2 regions of the Brevundimonas sp. PWP3-1b1 genome follow, and region 2 is predicted to be linked to the other one. Evidence: predicted binding sites of a transcription regulator. Region 2 holds the regulator's gene; the other holds the start of a gene.
What was found. Region 2 encodes HrcA, which represses chaperone genes, less so after heat shock. Its sites were predicted from a motif close to GTTAGCANTCNNNNNNNNNGANTGCTAAC; they were not measured.

Region 1 (10,800 bases), on a different contig from region 2:
GTCCTCGGCCGCTAGCCGCTCGGCCAGGACGGCGCGGTGGCAGCCGGCGTGGTCGGCCTCGAAGCACAGCAGGGCCACGCGTTTCTCGCCCGCCAGCGCCTTCAGCCGCTCGTATTCCATCTGGGCCTGAGGCTCGGCCAGGTGATCGGCGAAGATGGTGCGCATCTCGGCGATCCGGCCCTTGCGCGCGGCGTCGCGGCCGGCCTTGGGCGTGCCCAGGCCGCGCAGGTGGACATAGTCGATCCCTTCGGCTTTCAGGCTCTCGCCCAGGATCGTCTTGGAAAAGCCGGCCCGGCGTGAGGCGGCGACGGCGCGGACATCGACCAGGGTCTCGACCCCCGCCGTCTTCAAGCGCGCAATCACCTCCGCCTGGGTCGCGCCTTCGTAACCGATGGTGAAAAGCTTCATCCGTATCAGATGGGCGGCGACGGGCGGATCGCCAGCGTCGCCGTGAACGCCCGCGTTGCGGTGCGGCGCCCTATCGTCTATCCCGCCGACACGGATTTCGACTGGAGCTTTCCCCATGGCTGACCTCGCCCCCGGCGTCGTGACTCTCTTCGGAGGATCGGGCTTTATCGGGTCGCAGGCGGTGCGCGCCCTGGCGCGTCGCGGCTGGCGTATTCGCGTGGCCGTGCGCAACCCGGTCCTGGCCATCGAGATCCAGCCGCTGGGCGATCCGGGCCAGATTCAGTTCATGCGCTGCGACATCACCAGCGCCGAGGACGTGGCCGCCGCCGTGCGCGGCGCGGACGCCGTGGTCAATCTGGTCGGCGTCCTGCACGACGCGGGCGGCAAGCGCGGCTTCGACGCCGTCCATACCCAGGCGGCGGCGACCATCGCCTCGGCCGCCAGGGCGGCGGGCGTCCAGCGTCTGGTCCAGATATCGGCCATCGGCGCCGACGCCGCCAGTCCCTCGGCCTACGGCCGCACCAAGGCCAAGGCCGAAGGGGCGGTGCGCGCCGTCTATCCCGACGCGGTGATCCTGCGCCCGTCGCTGGTGTTCGGCGCTGGCGACGGCTTCCTGAACCGCTTCGCCGCCATGGCGACGATGTCGCCGGTCCTGCCGCTGATCGGCGGCGGGGAGACCAAGTTCCAGCCGGTCTATGTCGGCGACGTCGCCGAAGCCATCGCGCGCGGCGTGACCCGCGTCGATGCGGCGGGCCGCACCTTCGAACTGGGCGGGCCCAGCCTCTACACCTTCCGCGAAGTGCTGGAGCTGGTGCGCCGCGAGACCGGCCGCGACCGGATGCTGGTCCCCGTGCCCTTCGCCGTCGCCAAACCCCTGGGGGCGCTGCTGCAACTGAGCCGGTTCGTCGGCGTCACCCCGCCGCTGACGCGCGATCAGGTGCTGATGCTGGAGAAGGACAATGTCGTCGCCCCCGACGCTCTGGGCCTTGGCGACCTGGGCATCGATCATCCGGCCGGCATGGCGGCCATCGCGCCTTCCTATCTGTGGCGCTACCGCGTCGGCGGCCAGTTCGCCGAAGCCCCCGCTCACTGACTTGGCCCACTGAACCATCCCCATCTGATGTCGCCGCCGGTCGCTTTCGCGGCCGGTGGGACTTCGCATATGGGAACAAAGAGTGCACAGCTTAAGGATGCCGGCCACGCAGCCCCAGTTCTCCTCGACCGATACGCCTGACCTGAACGACGCGCGGGCCCTGCTGTCGCGCGTCTGGGGACACGCCGATTTCCGGGGCATGCAGGGGCAGGTGGTCGAGCAGATCCTGTCCGGCGGCGACGTGCTGGCCGTCCTTCCGACTGGCGGCGGCAAGAGCGTCTGCTATCAGATTCCCGCCATCCTGCGCCCCGGCCTGGGCCTGGTTGTCTCGCCGTTGATCGCCCTGATGACCGACCAGGTCGAGGCGTTGAAGCAACAGGGCGTCGCCGCCGCACGTCTCGATTCCGGCGTCTCGATGGACGACCGTTCGGCGATTTGGGCGGCGGCCCGCTCCGGCGATCTGGACCTGCTCTACGTCTCGCCCGAAGGCCTCGCGGCCGGGGCCATGATGGATCGTCTGGCCGAACTGCCCTTGAGCCTCATCGCCATCGACGAAGCCCACTGCGTCTCGCAATGGGGCCACGACTTCCGCCCCGACTATCGCAACCTGGGTCTGCTGGCCGAGCGCTTCCCCCATGTGCCGCGCATCGCCGTGACCGCCACGGCCGACGCCCGCACCCGCGACGACATCCTACGCTCGCTGCGACTGGAACAGGCCAAGGTCTTCGTCGACAGTTTCGCCCGTCCGAACCTCCAACTCTCGGCCGAGCGCAAGGAGAGCGCCTCGCGGGCCAAGACCGACGCCCGCGTCATCGAACTGGTGCGCGAGCGGCGCGGCAAGCCGGGCGTCGTCTATTGCGGCAGCCGCGACGGCTGTGACCGCGTGGCCCAGGCGCTGCGCGACGCCGGGACCAACGCCATCGCCTATCACGCCGGCATGGACAACAAGGAGCGGGACCGTCGCCTGGAGCGGTTTTTAGCCGAGGAGGGCGCCGTCATGGTCGCCACCATCGCCTTCGGCATGGGCGTCGATAAGGCCGACGTGCGCTTCGTCATCCACGCCGATCCGCCGGGCAGCCTGGAGGCCTATTGGCAGGAGATCGGCCGGGGCGGCCGCGATGGCGAACCGGCCGAGGGCATCACCCTGTACGGCCCGTCCGACATCGCCTGGGCCCTGCGCCGGCTGGACAGCCGTCCGATGGCCGAGGAGGTCAAACAGGTCCAGGTGCGCAAGGCGCGCCAGCTGTTCGCCATGCTGGACGGCGCCGTCTGTCGCGCCCAGGCCGTGCGCCGCTATTTCGGCGAGACCGATGCGGAGCCCTGCGGCGTCTGCGACATCTGCGGCGACCCGCCCCAGCTTTATGACGCGACCGTCCCGGCCCAGAAGGCGCTGGCGGCGGTGCAGAGGCTGGGCGGCCGGTTCGGCCGGGGCCGGATCGTCGATCACCTGACCGGCCGGACCAAGGCGGTCCAGCCGTGGGAGCAACAGCTGTCGACCTGGGGCATAGGCGCCGACATCTCGCCCAACGGCTGGCGCGACATCGTCGATCACCTGCTGTTCGAAGGCCTGCTGGTCGAGGATCCGAACGACGGCAAGCCCCTGGTCGGCCTGGGCGACGGCGAGGCGGTGCGCGCCGTCTACAAGGCCGAACGCAAGATCGAGGTTCGCCGCGTGCCCGCCGGCTTCGACGCCGGCACCCGCTCGGGCAATCCGCGCAATCGCCGCGACCGCACCGGCGAGGGCCGTAACGCCGCGCTGGAGACCATGGACGCCGACGTCCGCGCCCGGTTCGAGGCCCTGCGCGCTTGGCGCCGCGACCGCGCCTCCGAACAGCATGTCCCGCCCTATGTCATCTTCCAGGACAAGACCCTGCTGGAAATCGCCCAGGCGGAACCGGGCGACCTGAACAGCCTCGGCGCCATATCCGGCGTCGGCCAGTCCAAGCTGGATCGCTACGGCAAGGGCGTTCTGGAGACGCTGAACGCCCTCTAGACGGCGTCAGACTTCCGGCTGCGGCGGGGCTGTGATGACTTCGACGTTGTCGTTCAGCAGATAGGACAGTTCCGACAGGGCTGTGGCGCGTTCGGCCGGGTTGGCGGCGGCCTGAACGGCCTGGACCTTCTTGGGCATGTCCTCGGAGATGCCGCGCAGGATGCATTTCAGGTCGCCGTCGGTGCCGCGTTCCTTCAGGATCAGGTGACCCTGCATGTCGAGCGCGGCCAGCTGTTCGGCCTGGGCCTTGAAGCCGGTGAAGGCCTGGCTGGTGAAGAAGGCGGCGTCGTCGGCGGCCTTGGCGGCGGCCCAGCCGTCGACCATGGCCTTCAGGCTGGTCGAGCGCGAGATGATGTCGGCGAACAGGGGCTCGCCCGCCACAGAGATCGGCGCGCCGACGGCGGCCGGCGGCTGATCGGCCGCCAAGGCGACGGCGGGATTGGACATCGCCAGGGCGATCGAAAGCGCGAGGCCGCAAGACATGGGGATGACTTCCTGTTTCACCGTCCGCTAGGACGTTGAACCTAAATACCGCCGACCCGTAAACGAGTGTTTACCCTCTCCAACGCCCACATCATCGACCGAGGACGCCATGAGCCGCGACGACGCCTGGAAGACATTCGATCGCACCGCCGTCGAGGCGGGCCAGACCCGGATCGCGGATCAGTTCGCCGCCGATCCTGATCGGCTGGCGCGGATGTCGGTCGAGGCGGCGGGGCTTTATCTGGACCTGTCGAAACAGAGCTGGACGAAAGCCGCCTTCGACGCCTGCCTGGATCTGGCCCGTGCGTCGGATGTCGAGGCAAGACGCGCCGCCCTGTTCGCCGGCGAGGCCGTCAACCTGACCGAGGGGCGTGCGGTGCTGCACCCCGCCCTGCGCGCCGCGCCGGGCGCCGACTTCCATGCCTTGGGCGAACCGGTATCGGCCGAGGTGGACGCCGTTCGGGCGGACATGAAAGCCTATGCCGACGCCGTGCGCTCGGGCGCCGAGGCGGGGGCCACGGGCAAAAAGTTCGAGGCCATCGTCCACGTCGGCATCGGCGGGTCGGACCTGGGGCCGCGCGTGGTCTGGGATGCGCTGCGTCCTCTGGACCCGGCCATCGACCTGAGGTTCGTCGCCAATATCGATCCGCGCGACATGGCAGAGGCCCTGACCGGCCTGAACCCCGAGACCACCCTGGTCGTGGTCGTGTCCAAGACCTTCACCACCCAGGAAACCCTGGCCAACGCCGAGGCGGCCAAGGCCTGGCTGGCCGCCTCCCTGCCGGGCGAAGGAATGACCAAACACTTCATCGGGGTGACGGCCGCGCCGGACAAGGCGGCGGCCTTCGGCTGCGGCCGCACCTTCGCCTTCAGGGACTGGGTCGGCGGTCGGTATTCGCTGTGGTCGGCGGTCAGCCTGTCGTGCGGCATCGCCCTGGGCTGGGACGCCTTCGAAGCCATGCTGGCGGGCGCCGCCGCTATGGATAATCATTTCGTCTCGGCTCCGCTTGAGCAGAACGCCCCGATCCTTCTGGCACTGGCCCAGGTGTTCAACGTCGACGGCCTGAACCGGCCCGCCCGCACCGTGGCCCCCTACGCCCATGCCCTGCGCCGCTTGCCGTCCTTCCTGCAGCAGCTGGAGATGGAGTCGAACGGCAAGCGGGTGCATCGCGACGGAACCCCCGTCACGCGCCAGACCTGCCCGGTGGTGTTCGGCGAGCCGGGCACCAACGGCCAGCACGCCTTCTTCCAGCAGATTCACCAGGGACCGCAGATCGTCCCCGCAGAGTTCGTGATCGTCGCCAAGACCCACGCCGACGCGCCGGAATCGCCCCTTTGGTCGAATGCGCTCGCTCAGGGTCAGGCCCTGATGCTGGGCAAGACGACCGAGGCGGCCAAGGCGGAAGGCCTGGCCCAGGGCCTGTCGGAAGAGGAAGCGACCCGTCTGGCGCCCCACCGCACCTTCACCGGAAACCGCCCCTCGACCGCCATCCTGATGGACCGTCTGACGCCCGAGACCCTGGGCGCGCTTCTGGCGCTTTATGAGCACAAGACCTTCGTCGAGGGTGTGATCTGGGACATCAACAGCTTCGACCAATGGGGCGTCGAACTGGGCAAGGTGCTGGCCAAGGCGATCCTGAAGGACGTGGACGCCGGGGGGTCGTCTGCAGACCTGGATCCGTCCACGGCGGCCCTGATGACGCGGCTGATGGGCTGACGAAGAAAGGGCCCGGCCTTGCGGCCGAGCCCTTCATTGTCTTCAGATCGTCGCGCGATTACCAGCGGCGGTCGTGGCGGTAATCCCGGCGATCGTCGCGGCGGTCATAGCGTTGCTCGCGGCGATAATCGCGGTAGTCGCGGCGCTGTTCGTAGCGCGAGTCCCGGCTGTTGATGCCGTGTTCACGCTCCCAGTGGCCCTGGTTCCGGTAGCACTGGCCGCCGCGATAATATTCGCAGCCCGAACCACGGTTCGAAGAGGCCACGGCGCCGATGGCCGCCCCGCCCAGGGCGCCGCCGGCGATGTAGCGACCGTCGCCGTTGCCGTAGATGGCGCCGGCCAGACCGCCGACGGCGGCGCCGATCAGGGCGTTGCGGCCGGTGTCGTCGCGATCACGCGATTGGGCCGAGGCCGGGGCGGCCATCAGGCTCATGGCGACGACCGGGGCGGCGACGGCGGCGGTGATCTTCAGCAACTTGGACATGATCGTCTCCTTTTATTTTCGGGCCGGTTCGGCGTTTCCGACAAGGGAAATGCATCCAGCGTTGAAACGGTTCTGCCAGCCCCCGCTTGAACAGCCCCGGAGCCCGTCATTCATTTTCGGTTCATTTGTCGCGGATGTTTCGCAGACGGCCGGCGATGGCGCGCTTGACGCTGGCCCCTGCTCTGACTACCTCCCGGTCGCGTTAGCACTCTCACCGGTCGGCTGCCAAAACGGTGATCGAAGAGAGGCTGACCCACCGTTTTCAAGTCGCCCCCGTCCGGGGGTACATAAGGAGAGAACCGATGGCGTTTCGTCCGCTCGGCGACCGCGTGCTGGTTAAGCGCGTTGAAGAAGAATCCAAGACCAAGGGCGGGATCATCATCCCCGACACCGCCAAGGAAAAGCCGCAGGAAGGCGAAGTCGTCTCCGTCGGCCCCGGCGTTCGTGACGAATCCGGCAAGGTCAACGCCCTGGAACTGAAGGCCGGCGACCGCATCCTGTTCGGCAAGTGGTCGGGCACGGAAGTGAAGATCGACGGCGACGACCTGATCATCATGAAGGAATCCGACGTCCTGGGCGTGCTGTCCTAAGCACCCGACGTTCGCGTTTCTTCAATCAATCCATCTAGATAGGAGCTGCCCGCATGGCCGCTAAAATCGTACATTTCAACACTGACGCGCGCGACAAGATGCTGCGCGGCGTCAACGTGCTCGCCAACGCCGTCAAGGTGACGCTCGGTCCCAAGGGCCGCAACGTCGTGATCCAGAAGTCCTTCGGCGCCCCGCGCTCGACCAAGGACGGCGTGTCGGTCGCCAAAGAGATCGAGCTGGAAGACGCCTTCGAGAACATGGGCGCCCAGATGATCCGCGAAGTCGCTTCGAAGACGAACGACAAGGCGGGTGACGGCACCACCACCGCGACCGTCCTGGCTCAGGCCATCGTGCAAGAAGGCCTCAAGGCCGTCGCCGCCGGCATGAACCCGATGGATCTGAAGCGCGGCATCGACAAGGCTGTCACGCTGGTTCTGCAAGAGATCAAGGACAAGTCCAAGCCGGTCTCGAACAACTCGGAAATCGCCCAGGTCGGCACGATCTCGGCCAACGGCGACAGCGAAATCGGTGAACTGATCGCCCAGGCCATGGCCAAGGTCGGCAACGAAGGCGTCATCACCGTCGAGGAAGCCAAGACCGCCGACACCACCGTCGACGTCGTCGAAGGCATGCAGTTCGACCGCGGCTACCTGTCGCCCTACTTCATCACCAACGCCGACAAGATGGAGGTTCAACTCGAAGAGCCGCTCATCCTGCTGTTCGAGAAGAAGCTGACCTCGCTGCAAGCCATGCTGCCGATCCTGGAAGCCGTGGTGCAGTCGGGCCGTCCGCTGCTGATCATCGCCGAGGACATCGAGGGCGAAGCCCTGGCGACCCTGGTCGTCAACAAGCTGCGTGGCGGCCTGCGCGTCGCCGCCGTCAAGGCTCCGGGCTTCGGTGATCGCCGCAAGGCCATGCTGGAAGACCTCGCCATCCTGACGGGCGGCCAGGTCATCTCGGAAGACCTGGGCATCAAGCTTGAGAGCGTCACCATCGACATGCTCGGCAAGGCCAAGAAGGTCACCATCACCAAGGACGACACCACCATCGTCGAAGGCGTCGGCGAGAAGGATGCGATCGAAGCCCGCGTGGCCCAGATCAAGCGCCAGATCGAAGACACCACCTCCGACTACGACAAGGAAAAGCTGCAGGAACGTCTGGCCAAGCTGGCCGGCGGCGTCGCGGTTCTCCGCGTCGGCGGTTCGACCGAAGTCGAAGTGAAGGAAAAGAAGGACCGCGTCGACGACGCCCTCAACGCCACGCGCGCCGCGGCTGACGAAGGCATCGTTCCGGGCGGCGGCATTGCTCTGCTGAAGGCCTCCAAGATCCTGGCCGACGTCAAGGGCGACAACGCCGACCAGAACGCCGGCATCGCGATCATCCGTCGCGCCCTGCAGGCTCCGATCCGTCAGATCGCCGAAAACTCCGGCGTCGAAGGCTCGATCGTGGTCGGCAAGGTTCTGGAAAACGAAGACGCCTCGTTCGGCTTCAACGCCCAGACCGAAGAATATGGCGACCTGGTCAAGATGGGCGTCATCGACCCCGCCAAGGTCGTTCGCACAGCCCTGCAAGACGCCGCTTCGGTGGCCGGCATCCTGATCACCACGGAAGCCGCTGTCGCCGACGCCCCCAAGAAGGGCGGCTCCGGCGGCGCCCCTGACATGGGTGGAATGGGCGGCATGGGCGGCATGGACTTCTAAGTCCAAGCCATCCGACGCTGCAATGCAGAAGGGCGGGACCGCAAGGTCCCGCCCTTTTTGTTTGGCTCACCTCCCTGTTCGCGAAGGCGAACGGGGAGGACAGGCGATCGCGTCAGCGAGGGCCAGGAGGGGGCGACCGGGTGTCAGAAGCCGGCGGGGTCATCACCCCAGTCCGAGTCGCCCCCTCCTGATCGCTACGCGATCTGTCCTCCCCATCGGCCTTGGCCGATGGGGAGGTGAAGTTTTCTCAAAACTCCGAGATCGCGCCGGGCCGGCGCGAGCGGGTCTTCAGCCACATGACGCCCAGCAGGTCCGAGAAGGACGCCCGCAGCCGGCCCCAGTTGGTGTATTTCGAGCGGCCGACCTCGCGGTGGCGGTGGTCCACGTCGAGGTACTGGTTCCTGAACCCCTCGCGGATCATCAGGGCTGGCAGGTAGCGGTGGATGTGATCGAAGTAGGGCAGGCGCAAGAAGACATCGCGGCGGAAGGCCTTCAGGCCGCAGCCGGTGTCGTCGGCGTCGTCGCCCAGCAGTTTGCGGCGGATGCGGTTGGCCCAGATCGAGGCCTGGCGCTTGGCTTCGGTGTCCTGACGCTTGGCGCGACGGCCGCCGACCAGGCCGACGTCGGCGGGGGCGGCCAGCAGGGCGTCGACCAGGCGGGGCGCATCGGCGGGCGGGTTCTGGCCGTCGCCGTCCATCGTCACCACGATGGACGCGCGGGCGGCGAGGACGCCGGTGCGGACTGCGCGGCTTTGCCCGGCGTTGGTCCCGTGGGCCAGGACGCGCAGGGCCGGCAGTTCGGCCATGGCGGCTTTCAGCTCGGCCAGGGTGGCGTCCCTGGAGGCGTCGTCCACGAAGATCATCTCGTAGGATCGTCCGTCGAAGGCGGCGGCGATCTCGCGCGCCAGGGGCACGGCGGCGCCGGCCTCGTCATGGACGGGAACGACGACGGAAATCTCGGGTGTCTCGACGGTCATCGCCGCTCCATAGAGGATAACGACGGCTTAGGGGAGACGGCTGACGACGGCGCGGTCGCCGTGTAAGGAGTCTGGAATGAAGACTTTTGATCTGGATGGCCGCATCGCCGGCTGGCGAGGGCCGCTCCTCGCGGCCCTGCTGACGCTGATCGCGGGCTTGCCCGGCCTGTTGCTGCTGCCGCCGCTGGACCGCGACGAGAGCCGCTTCGCCCAGGCCACGTCCCAGATGCTGGAAAGCGGCGACTATGTCGACATCCGCTATCAGGACGAGCCGCGCTGGAAGAAGCCGGTCGGCATCTACTGGATGCAGGCCGTCGCCGTCGGCCTGACCTCGGACGTCGAGGACCGCGAGATTGCGCCCTATCGCATCCCGTCGTTGCTGGGGGCGATGCTGGCGGCCTGGGCCGTGGCCTGGGCCGGGTCGGCCATGCTGGGCGGCCGGGTCGGCTTCTTCGGCGGGGCCATCATGGGGGCCACCTTCCTGCTGTCGACCGAGGCGGGGATCGCCAAGACCGACGCCATGCTGTGTGGGGCGACGACCCTGGCCATGGCGGCGCTGGCGCGCATCTATATGGCGACGAAGGCCGGCGAACGACCGATCCGGCTGCACAAGCTGCTGTTCTGGATCGGCATCGGGCTGTCGATCCTGATCAAGGGACCGATCGGGTTTCTGGTCATCGCCCTGGCCATCATCGCCCTGTCGATCTGGGACCGGAACGTGAAATGGCTCTATCGCCTCGGCTGGGGCTGGGGGTTGCCGCTGGTCGCCCTGATGGTCGGGCCGTGGGCCATCGCCATCACCATCGCCACCGACGGAGGTTTCTGGCGCGAGGCCATCGGCGGCGACCTGGCGCCCAAGATCGCCGGCGCGCACGAAAGCCATTCGGGCTTCCCCGGCATGTATCTGCTGCTGGCGCCCCTGCTGTTCTTCCCCTCGACCCTGCTGCTCCCCGCCGCCGTCTCGACCGGCTGGAGCCGGCGGGCCGAGCCGGCGATTCGGTTCCTGGTCTGCTGGCTGGTTCCCGGCTGGCTGATGTTCGAACTGGCCCCGACCAAGCTGTGGCACTACACCCTGCCGACCTTCGGGGCGCTGGCCCTGCTGGCCGCCGCCGCCCTGGCGCGGCCGATCGGCAAGGTCTCGCGCATCACCGGCGCGGCTCTGGCGGCCTTCGCCGGCCTGCTGATCATCGGCATCACCGTCTATGGGCTGACGGTCTATGGCACCTCGACGGCCCAGACCTGGGCCGCCCTGACCGTGGTCACGACCCTGGCGGCGGCGGCCATGGGCGGCTTCCTTTTGTTGAACCGGGCGCCGGTCGCGGCCCTGGTCGCCTCGCTGGCCTTCGGCATCGTGGC
Region 2 (10,800 bases):
GACGGCGTCGCCGCACGCATCGGACCCGATGAGACACTGTCGCGCGGCTTGGCCTCAAGGGACGATCTGATCAATTTCGACGCGGTGCTGGGGCGGGGCGAAAAGGAAGTCGCCTTGTGGCTGACGGCGGGACGGTTCCTGACGGTGCCGGCGCGACGACTGGTCCAGCGCATCGATCGCGACACCCTGGTCGAGGCGACCCTGACCGACCTTCGTCAACGCAACGCTGCTCTTCAGGCCGAGCTGGGGCGTCATGCCGACCTAAAGGTGACCCAACGTTTGGCCGCCCTCATCCTTGACGTTCACGACCAGGGCGGCGGCGACACGGTGTCCCTGCGCCAGAGCGACCTGGCCGACCTGATGGCGGTGCGGCGCGCCAGCGTCTCGACCGCCTGCACCGAACTGTGTGCGGCCGGCGCGCTGCGCCTGCGCCGCGGCGCGATCCAGATCGCCGATGTGGAAGCCCTGCGCGAGACGGCGGTCGCGCCTCACTCCACCGTGACGGACTTGGCCAGGTTGCGGGGCTGATCCACGTCGGTGCCCTTCTGAACGGCGGTGTAATAGGCCAGCAGCTGGACCGGCACCGCATAGACCAAGGGCGCGATCAGGGGGTGACAGTCCGGAGCATGGATGCGGCGGATGCCGGCGCCGTGCGGATCGGGGGCCTTCTCCGGCGCGATCATGATGACCGGACCGCCGCGCGCGGCGACTTCCTGCAGGTTCGAAGCGGTCTTTTCGAACACCTCGTCCAGAGGGGCCAGGGCGATGGTCGGCGTCTCTTCGTCGATCAGTGCGATGGGGCCGTGCTTCAGTTCGCCGGCGGCATAGCCCTCGGCGTGGATATAGCTGATCTCCTTCAGCTTAAGCGCCCCCTCCATGGCCAGGGGGAACATGGCGCCCCGGCCCAGGAACAGGACGTCGTCGGCCTTGGCCAGGTCCTGAACCACCGCGCGGATGCTGTCGCCCATGGTCAGGGCCTCGGCGATCAGGCGCGGGCTTTCGAACAGGGCCTTGACCAGTTCGGCCTCCCGGACCGCATCGATCCGCCCGCGCGCCACGCCCGCCGCGACGGCCAGGGCCAGCAGGGCCGCGACCTGGGCCGTGAAGGCCTTGGTCGAGGCGACGCCGATTTCAGGGCCGGCGTGGGTGGGCCACAGCACGGCCGCTTCGCGCGCCATGGACGAGGAATGGACGTTGACGACGGCGGCGGTGTTCAACCCTTGCGCCTTGCACCAGGTCAGGCTGGCCAGAGTGTCGGCGGTCTCGCCCGACTGGCTGACGGCGACCGCCAGGGTCTTTTGCGTCACCGCCGGCGAGCGATAGCGGAACTCGGAGGCGATCTCGACGTCGCAGGGCAGGCCCGCCAGCTTCTCGAACGCATAACGGCCGATTTGACCGGCGTAGAAGGCGGTGCCGCAGGCGACGATCTGGATGCGGTCGATGGCGGCGAAATCGACGGTATTGGTCTTGGCCGTGCCCGTCACCAGGTCGAGATATTCCGACAGGGTATGCTGGACGCTGTCGGGCTGTTCATGGATCTCCTTTTCCATGAAGTGGCGGTACTCGCCCTTTTCGACCATCGCAGAGGAGGCCGAGACCTGGACCACCGCACGATCGACCGGCTTTCCGGTCACGTCGAACATCTGGGCGCCGGCCTTGGTCACGGCGACGTAATCGCCCTCTTCCAGATAGGAAATCTTCTGCGTGAACGGACCGACGGCCAGAGCGTCTGAACCCAGATACATCTCGTCCTCGCCCCAGCCGACCACCAGCGGGCTGCCGCGCCGGGCGCCCAGGATCAGGTCGTCCGTCCCGTCGATCAGCACCGCCAGGGCATAGGCGCCGGTCAGGCGGTCCAGGGTGATCTTGAAAGCTTCCAGAGGGCTGCGGCCCGTGTTCAGTTCGGCGTCCAGCAGATGGGCGATGACCTCGGTGTCGGTCTGGCTTTCGAAGACATGGCCTTCTGCGGCCAGCTCGGCCTTCAGCTCGGCGAAGTTCTCGATGATGCCGTTGTGGACCAGGGTGACGCGGCCGGCCTTGTGCGGGTGGGCGTTGGCGGTCGTGGGCGCGCCGTGGGTGGCCCAACGGGTATGGCCGATGCCGACCGTCGCCGTCATCGGCTCCTCGGCCAGAACGGCTTCCAGATTGCGGATCTTGCCCTGGGCCCGGCGACGCTCGACCGCGCCATCGACCACGGCGGCGACGCCGGCCGAGTCATAGCCGCGGTATTCCAGCCGCTTCAGGCTGTCGATCAGCCGGGGAACGACAGGTCCGTTGCCGGTGACGCCGATGATGCCGCACATAAGCGAAGGCTCCGAGAGGTCAGGGAAAGGGGCGCCGCTTTGCACTGGCGGCGATCCGGGGCTAAGCCACACATCAAGCCCCACCGGCCGTCTATGCAATCTTAAGACGGGCTGCATCAAAAAAGGGGTTTCGGAACGTTACCCGAAACAAAGGACCAGGCCTTGGGCGACAGAAAATACTTCGGCACCGACGGCATTCGCGGGCGCGCCAACACCTATCCGATGACGGCCGAGGTCGCGCTGCGCGTGGGCCTAGCCGCCGGGAAACTGTTCCGCACCGACGACGACCGCCGCCATCTGGTGGTGATCGGCAAGGACACGCGCCTGTCCGGCTACACGATCGAGCCGGCCCTGGTCGCCGGCTTTGCGTCGGTCGGCATGGACGTGCGCACCTTCGGTCCCGTCCCCACGCCGGGCGTGGCCATGCTGACCCGCTCGATGCGGGCCGACCTGGGCGTGATGATCTCGGCCTCGCACAACGACTATGCCGATAACGGGATCAAGCTGTTCGGGCCGGACGGTTACAAGCTGTCGGATGAGATCGAGCTGAAGATCGAGGCCATGATGGACCAGGGCCTGGACCAGGGTCTGGCGCCGTCGAACAAGCTGGGGCGGGTCAAGCGGATCGACGATGCTCAAGCCCGCTATATCGAGATCGCCAAACAGGCCTTTCCCAAGCGGCTGACGCTGCAGGGCCTGCGCATCGCCGTCGATTGCGCAAACGGCGCCGGATATAAGGTCGCGCCCACCACCCTGTTCGAACTGGGCGCCGAGGTCTTCCCCGTCGGGGTGACGCCGAACGGGACCAACATCAACGCCGAATGCGGCTCGACCCATCCGGCGACCCTGGTCGATGCGGTCAAACGCTACCGCGCCGACATCGGCATCGCCCTGGACGGCGACGCCGACCGGCTGATCATCTGTGACGAAAAGGGCCAGGTCGTGGACGGGGACCAGATCATGGCCCTGGTCGGGCTGGACTGGGCCAGACGCGGCCTGCTGACCGGCGGCGGCGTGGTGGCCACCGTCATGTCCAATCTGGGGCTTGAACGGAAGCTGAAGTCAGAAGGCCTGACGCTGGAGCGGACCAAGGTCGGCGACCGATACGTCATGGAGCGGATGCGCGAGGGCGGCTTCAATATCGGCGGCGAACAGTCGGGCCACATCATCCTGCATGACCACGCCACCACCGGCGATGGCCTGATGGCGGCGCTGCAGGTGCTGGCGGTGCTGGTCGAATCCGGCAAGCCGATGAGCGAACTGGCCCGTCAGTTCGACCCGGTGCCTCAGCGGCTTGAGAACGTCCGATTCACCGCCGAAAAGCCGCTGGAAACCGATACGGTCAAGGCCGCAATCGCTGAGGCCGAGGCGGCGCTGAACGGTCAGGGGCGGCTGCTGGTGCGGCCGTCGGGCACCGAGAAGCTGATCCGCGTCATGGCCGAGGGCGACGACGAGGCGCTGGTGAAACGCGTGGTGGCCGAAGTTGCAGAGGCTGTGAAAACAGCAGGGTGAGACCCACAACACAATATACGCCCCTATGCGGCGTGTGCATGCACCTTCACGGTTCACAACCTCTGAGTTTACGGTAGACTCTTCCTATGCGGTCTGATCTGGAACATCTGCCGGAGCGTCAGCAGCGTGAACTTCGACGCGTTCGCGACATCCTGCTTACCGGATTTGAAGCGGCCAGGACCAGCGGCGGCGGTGCCAACTCCGGTTGGAGACGCGGCGGCCAGATCCTAAAGATCATCCTGTTCGGATCGTACGCACGGATGGACTGGGTCGACGAGCCAGAGAATGGCTATCTCTCGGACTTTGACCTCCTGATCGTGGTCAACCACGAGAAGCTCACCAACATCGCCGACTACTGGTGGAGCTCTGAGGATCAAATCCTTCGCGACCCGGCCATCGGCCGCACCGTCAATCTGATCGTCCACGATCTTCAGGAGATGAACGAAGCCCTGCGGCGCGGCGAGTACTTCTGGACCGACATCGTCCGCGACGGCATCGCCCTTTACGAAGTTCCCGGCCATCCCTCCGCGACGCCGCAGCCGATGACAGCGCAGGCCGCTACCGAAATGGCAGATCGCCATTTTAAAGCTAAGGCGGCAGACCTCAGGCGGTGGATCGATACGGCTGAATATCAAACTGAAAGGGCTGGCACGGACGAAGGCTTCCGCAAGCTAGCCGCCTTCAGCTTGCATCAGGCGGTGGAGACCGCCTACGCCTGCTTCCTCTTGGTCCACACCTTCTATTTTCCGCGCTCGCACAACATTAAGTTCCTCCGCTCGCTAGCCGAGGACGTGAACACCAGCCTGGTCGAGGCCTGGCCGCGTGAAAGCCGTTTCGATCGTCGCCGGTTCGAACTGCTGAAGAGGGCCTACGTCGAAGCGCGCTACAGCGACCAATATGATGCCTCGGCTGAAGACCTGGAATGGCTGATGGCCCGGGCTCGGCATCTACGCGATCGGGTCGCCGAACTCAGCAAGGCGCGCATTGAAAACCTCAGGATGAAGGTCGAGAGCGCCGGATAGGTCGTCAACCTTGGGAGACGCAGATGCAAATAGGGCAGTCGAATACGAAAATCGGCTTCTGAATCGAAAGGAAGCGTCGCGTGAACTCGCCGCCTTGGGCATTCAACTCGCTCCGTCCACGCTAGCGAAAATGCTGTGCCTGGGGTTGGACGGTCCGCCCTATATTCACCTTCGAAAACGGCCCTACTATCCGAGACGTCAGCTTCGGGCCTGGGCCAAGCTGCAAGTCAGCGCGCTGCGGTCTTCATCGCGCGAGCCGCGCCTCACGCAGGGGTCGAAGGAGGACGATGCCTAAAGCTCCAGTCCCACACACCGGCCACGCTCTCCGAACCGAAACTCCACCTGCCCTGCCTGCAGAACCCCGGTGAGACCCTGGCCACGACACGCCTCCAGACCCGCTCGCCAAGGCGCCAGGGTGACCACAGTACGGCTTTCGACCGCCGCATAGGTTCGACCGCCCATGTGGACTCTATCGTTGTAGACGCCCGAGAAGAGCTGTCCCTCCTCAGCCTTGACGACTAGCTTCTCGCCCTTTCCAAGTTTCTTGAACTGGGTCTCGATCTCCATCGTCCAGAGGGCGAGCATGTCTTTGTCGGTCAGCTTTGAGCCATCGCCGATCCCCCATCCCTTGCGAATCTCAGCCCGTTCTTGTCCCAACCTCCTGGCTTCATCCGCCATAGCGCCCGCGCCGGGATCTGGCTCGAACCCGCCAGCAACCTTGTCCAGCCAGGTGACGCCGCGCGCCGCGGTCTGCAGGTTGAGAGGCCTGACGTCGAGCACGCGAACTTCGACGTCGGCAGGACCGTGGCGCGCCTGATCCGCCACCAGCGCCCGCGAGACGTAGTCGGATGGAATGGCGAACCGGCCTTCGCCCAGTCGCTCAACCGCACCTTCGCGGCTCATCGCTTCGAGCCGTCGAAGGTGGCGGTTTATGAAAACAGACCGATCTTCGGGCCGGACCGCAAGATGATCGGCTTCAGAGTAAACGCCGTTTCTCAATCGCGCGACCTGGGCGATGGTCTGGTCCGAAGCCCTCTCCCTCCACGGCTTTCCCCGCAATTCGATGACGGCCCGCTCGGGCACGCGATCCAGGATCATGACGCGATCCAATGACGCCAGCCGGACATGCCCCAGACGTCCATCCATGGTCTCGAGCACGAGCAACTGGGCCGCCTTCTTGTGCCATTTGAGCGGCTGAACGCCGGCGTATGCGCCAACGACCACCTCGCCTTCCGAGAGACTCAGCGGTTCAAGGCGATCGGTCTGCCCGCCCCAGAAGCCGCCCCAAATGGCGCGCGTCGCGGCGGCTTCACGCGCCTCCTGTTCACCGACATTCCGCAGGATATCGCGCAGATTTTCAGGGACGGCCCAAAAGCCTTGGCTATCTCGCTGAGCCCATCCGCGACGCTCAAGATGGACCAGACGGCGGAGGGCGTTGGCTCTTTCTCCGCTTTCCAGACCCTCGAGATTGACTTTGCCGTCGCCCTGCCTGCGTAAAAGCGTGTCATCCATCGCCGTCAATCGGTCCGCCGTCAGATCACGGGTGGAGGCCGTCCGGTCGGATCTCGGGCCAAGGATTTCGGTGGCCAGGGCTTCACACCGGCTGCGCAGGCCTTGCGCCGCATAACCGCGGCTGAAGACAAGGTCGCGCCCGTCGTCACATACACCCCGTAAAATGATGTGGAGATGGGGCCGTCCGGTGTCGTAATGAGCCACGGCAAGCCATTCGAGCGGCGTGCCGGTGTCGATCTCAACCTGTTTCATCATCCGACGTGCGAACTGCCTGACGTCCGCGAGCTCTTGTCCATCCTCCGGGTTCACGACGATCCGGTAATGACGGCGGTCATCAGCCCACCGATCGACCTCCGCCTTGGCGTCTGGTCGGTCCTTGTGGGGCCCGAAAAACGCCGCCCTCGCGCCCTCCTCGCCAGCGCCCTCCCGTCCGAAATACCGCACACAGGCTTTGAGGGAGGCGCGCGCGTTCGGTGTCCTCATCACGACCTTGACCTTGACGAACACGCGCCGCGACGGTCCGGCGCCCCGGAAGGCAGGCCGGACCCGCTTCACGGCCGTCTTGGCGGCAAAGTGTCGTGTTCTCGCTCTCAAGGGCATCGACGCCGTCGCACGACCAAGCAGGCCGACGGCCCCGCGGGGATAATGATCTCTGTGCGCCGTCATCGACGGACGAAATGGAAAATCATCAGGATCGTGAGGCATGGCCATGGGGCAACCTGTCATCAGCGACCGCTTTGTCCGCGAACCGTCCACCGGTCGCCGGGAAGCTTTGCGAACAAAATCGCGCCTGTCGCGCCCTGAGTTATTCCCTCGGATTGACGGCGTTTGATCACCCTTGATCAGAGTGCATCGCGATCGATTGTGTTCGGGCCTTACGACTTGGGCGCCTTGCGTCCGCCCACCCCATGCTCATCGCCGCTGCTCATCAGCTTCCCCGTTCGCCTCGGTGCCGCAAGCGATCGAGAATGACCGCTTCACCGCCGAAAAGCCGCTGGAAACCGATACGGTCAAGGCCGCCATCGCTGAGGCCGAGGCGGCGCTGAACGGTCAGGGGCGGCTGCTGGTGCAGCCGTCGGGCACCGAGAAGCTGATCCGCGTCATGGCCGAGGGCGACGACGAGGCGCTGGTGAAACGCGTGGTGGCCGATGTCGCCGGCGCGGTGCGCGCCGCCGGCTGAGGATCGGTCTTCAGGGTTTGCACGCCGCCGGCGGATCGCCGTCGCGTTCCCACAGCTTGCACGACCGGTCGATCTCGCCCTGGATCAGGTCGCAAGGGTTGGCGGCGTTGCAGGGCGGGCGGGTCGCCGGGCTGACCTGGATGCAGCGCTCGACTAGCCGGGCCGAGGCGGCGGCCCCGATGGCTTCACGACACGGAACTTCGCTGACCGGAACGGGCTGAGGCGCCATGTCCGGCCCCTCGGGGATGCTGGCCTGGGGCTCCTCGGCGGGCTTTGCCGGCTCCTTGGCCGGAGCATCCGCCTTGGCAGGCGGAGCGACCGGCGCGGTTTCCGGCTGTAAAGGAACAGCATCGATCACGTCGGGGTTCGACGCCGACTCGCCGGATGCGGGCGTTCCGGGGCCGGAGGGCTGACAGCCGGCCATCAGCACGGCGCAGGCGGCCAGCGAAAGCCATTGGGATCGACGCATCGACTTGTCTCCGGTCAGGACCAACCGGACAAGAATGCCCGCCTGCGACCGAAGGCGAAACCCCCTATCGCTTGATCGCCGCCAGCGCCGCCTTCTGCAGGGCGAACAGTTCGGTGCAGCCGACCTCGGCGAGGGAGAACAGCCGGTCGAACTCGGCGCGCGAGAAACCGCGCTTCTCGCCGGTGGCCTGGACCTCGACGATCTGGCCCGCGCCGGTCAGGACGAAGTTGGAATCGGCCTCGGCCTCGGAGTCCTCTTCATAATCCAGGTCAAGAACGGGCACGCCGTTGCAGATGCCGCACGACACGGCCGCCACCTGGTCCAGGATCGGGTCGGACTTCAGCACGCCCTCGTCGCGCAGATAGTTCAGGGCCGAGGCCATGGCGACCCAGGCGCCGGTGATGGAGGCGGTGCGGGTGCCGCCGTCGGCCTGGATCACGTCGCAGTCCAGCACCACCTGGCGCTCGCCCAAGGCCTTCAGATCGACGACGGCGCGCAGGCTACGGCCGATCAGACGCTGGATCTCCTGCGTCCGGCCCGACTGTTTGCCGGCGGCGGCCTCGCGACGGCCGCGGGTATGGGTGGCGCGGGGCAGCATGCCGTATTCCGCCGTGACCCAGCCCTGGCCCTTGCCGCGCATCCAGCCGGGAATGCTCTCCTCGACCGAGGCCGTCACCAGCACCTTGGTGTGGCCGAAGGTGATCAGGCACGAGCCCTCGGCATAGCGGTTGACGCCGGTCTCGATGGTCACGGGACGCAGTTGGTCGTCGGTGCGTTGCGAATGGCGCATTGAGATGAATCCTTGGAAGCGGGGGCTGCGGTGCTTATCCTGAAACCGTGAGCCTGTATGCCCCCAAAACCCCGCCGTTCGATGGCGCCCAGTCTCTTGCAGGGCTGGCGGGGCTGGACGCACGCGCCCGCGACATCTTCCGCCGCATCGTCGAGAGCTATCTGGAGACGGGCGAGCCGGTCGGATCCAGGACCCTGTCGCTGGGCGGCATCGCCCTGTCCCCGGCCTCGATCCGAAACACCATGCAGGACCTGACCCTGGCGGGACTGCTGGCCGCGCCCCACACCTCGGCGGGGCGTATCCCGACGCACGCCGGCCTGCGTCTGTTCGTCGATGGCCTCTTGGAAGTCGGCGACCTGACGAAAGAGGAGCGGCGCGAGATCGACGGGCGACTGGCGGGGCGCGGCCGGAACTTCGAATCCGCGTTGGACGAGGCGTCCAACCTGTTGTCCGGCCTGGCGGGCGGCGCTGGGGTGGTGTCCAGCCCCGTGCGCGATTCCGGGGTCAAGCACGTCGAGTTCGTGGCCCTGGGCGGGGATCAGGCCCTGGCGGTGATCGTCGCCGACGACGGCACGGTCGAGAACCGGATCATGACCTTGTCGGCGGGTGTCACGCCGTCCACCCTGGTCGAGGCCTCCAACTTCCTCAATGCCCGCCTGCGCGGCCGCCCCTTCGCCGACGCCAAGCGCGAGATGACGCACGAGCTGGAAATCGCCCGGCGCGAGCTGGACCAGACCGCCGCCCGCCTGGTCGAGGACGGATTCGCCGCCTGGTCCGGCGGGCCGGACCGCGAGCGCGCCCTGATCGTGCGTGGACGCGCCAACCTGCTGCAGGACGGCGAGGGGCTGGCGGACCTGGAGCGGGTGCGCGTCCTGTTTGACGACCTGGAGCAGAAGGAACAGCTGATCGGCCTGCTGGACGGCGTCGATGCGGCCCAGGGCGTGCGCATTTTCATTGGCGCGGAAACACGGTTGTTTTCACTTTCGGGTTCCGCCGTGATCGCGGCGCCCTATATGAGCGGCCGACAAAGGGTTCTGGGCGCCATCGGCGTCATAGGGCCCGCAAGACTGAACTACGCCCGTGTCATTCCGTTGGTGGACTATACCGCCCGGGTGCTGGGCCGGATGCTGGACGGGAACGACAAGTGAGCGACAAACCCCTTAACGACGAATTCGACGCCCTGGATGCGGCCGAGACCGACGCCGAACACGGCCTGGACGCCCATCCTTCAGATGATCTGACGCCTCTGGACGCCGTCATCGCCGAGCGCGACGAGTGGAAGGACCGCGCCCTGCGCGTCGCCGCCGAGATGGAGAACCTGAAGCGTCGTTCGGAGACGCAGCAGAACGACGCCCGCGCCTTCGCCATCCAGCGCTTCGCCAAGGACCTGCTGGGCGTGTCCGACAATCTGGAACGCGCGCTCATGGCCGCGCCCAAGGACGCCGAGGGCGCCACCGCCGGTCTGGTGACGGGGCTGGAACTGACCCAGAAGGCCCTGCTTCAGGCCTTCGACAGCAATGGCCTGAAGCGTGTCGCGCCGGAAGCCGGCGAGGCCTTCAACCCGCATCTGCACCAGGCGATGATGGAACAGCCGTCGGACACGGTGCCCGGCGGATCGGTGCTCCAGACCATGCAGTCCGGCTTCGAACTGTTCGGCCGCACTGTCCGTCCCGCCATGGTCGTGGTCGCCGCCAAGGGCTCCGGCGCGCAAGCCCAGAACCCCTACGGCGCCGCGCAGGCGCCCGAGGGTCAGGCCTTCGACGGCAAGGCCTGATGTCAGGACGTGAGTGGTGAGGGGTGAGGGGTGAGCTGCGGTGTCTCCGCAAACCGCTCACCTCTTGCTCACGACTCACTATTCACCAGTTACTCCCCCTCAGAACTGACGCCGCCACGCCCCGATCAGGGCGAACTCGGGCTGTGCGTCCACGACATGGCGCGGCTCGCGGCTGGCCACGGCCTGCAACGTCATGCTGGAGCCGTCCCATAGCCTGCGCTCGCCGCCCAGGATGAAG

Region 1: groES (co-chaperone GroES) is a predicted target of HrcA. The motif match lies at 6,380-6,408, and genes of this name have one in related genera.

The regions. Positions count from the first base shown of each region.
Region 1 covers NZ_JAFCTO010000002.1:592,722-603,521, reverse strand. Annotated here, with positions in the region: gene ACP69V_RS14855 (DUF488 family protein) at 1-525, opposite strand, end outside; gene ACP69V_RS14850 (complex I NDUFA9 subunit family protein) at 524-1,501, shown strand; gene recQ (DNA helicase RecQ) at 1,599-3,494, shown strand; gene ACP69V_RS14840 (hypothetical protein) at 3,501-3,977, opposite strand; gene pgi (glucose-6-phosphate isomerase) at 4,087-5,694, shown strand; gene ACP69V_RS14830 (hypothetical protein) at 5,753-6,178, opposite strand; gene groES (co-chaperone GroES) at 6,481-6,768, shown strand; gene groL (chaperonin GroEL) at 6,822-8,468, shown strand; gene ACP69V_RS14815 (glycosyltransferase family 2 protein) at 8,716-9,444, opposite strand; gene ACP69V_RS14810 (ArnT family glycosyltransferase) at 9,521-10,800, shown strand, end outside.
Region 2 covers NZ_JAFCTO010000001.1:506,060-516,859, forward strand. Annotated here, with positions in the region: gene ACP69V_RS02445 (Crp/Fnr family transcriptional regulator) at 1-528, shown strand, start outside; gene glmS (glutamine--fructose-6-phosphate transaminase (isomerizing)) at 489-2,303, opposite strand; gene glmM (phosphoglucosamine mutase) at 2,466-3,815, shown strand; gene ACP69V_RS02460 (HEPN domain-containing protein) at 3,902-4,837, shown strand; gene ACP69V_RS02465 (DUF3363 domain-containing protein) at 5,129-7,060, opposite strand; partial or broken gene ACP69V_RS02470 (phosphoglucosamine mutase) at 7,281-7,529, shown strand; gene ACP69V_RS02475 (hypothetical protein) at 7,540-7,998, opposite strand; gene rph (ribonuclease PH) at 8,063-8,788, opposite strand; gene hrcA (heat-inducible transcriptional repressor HrcA) at 8,842-9,936, shown strand; gene grpE (nucleotide exchange factor GrpE) at 9,969-10,562, shown strand; gene ACP69V_RS02495 (S8 family peptidase) at 10,662-10,800, opposite strand, start outside.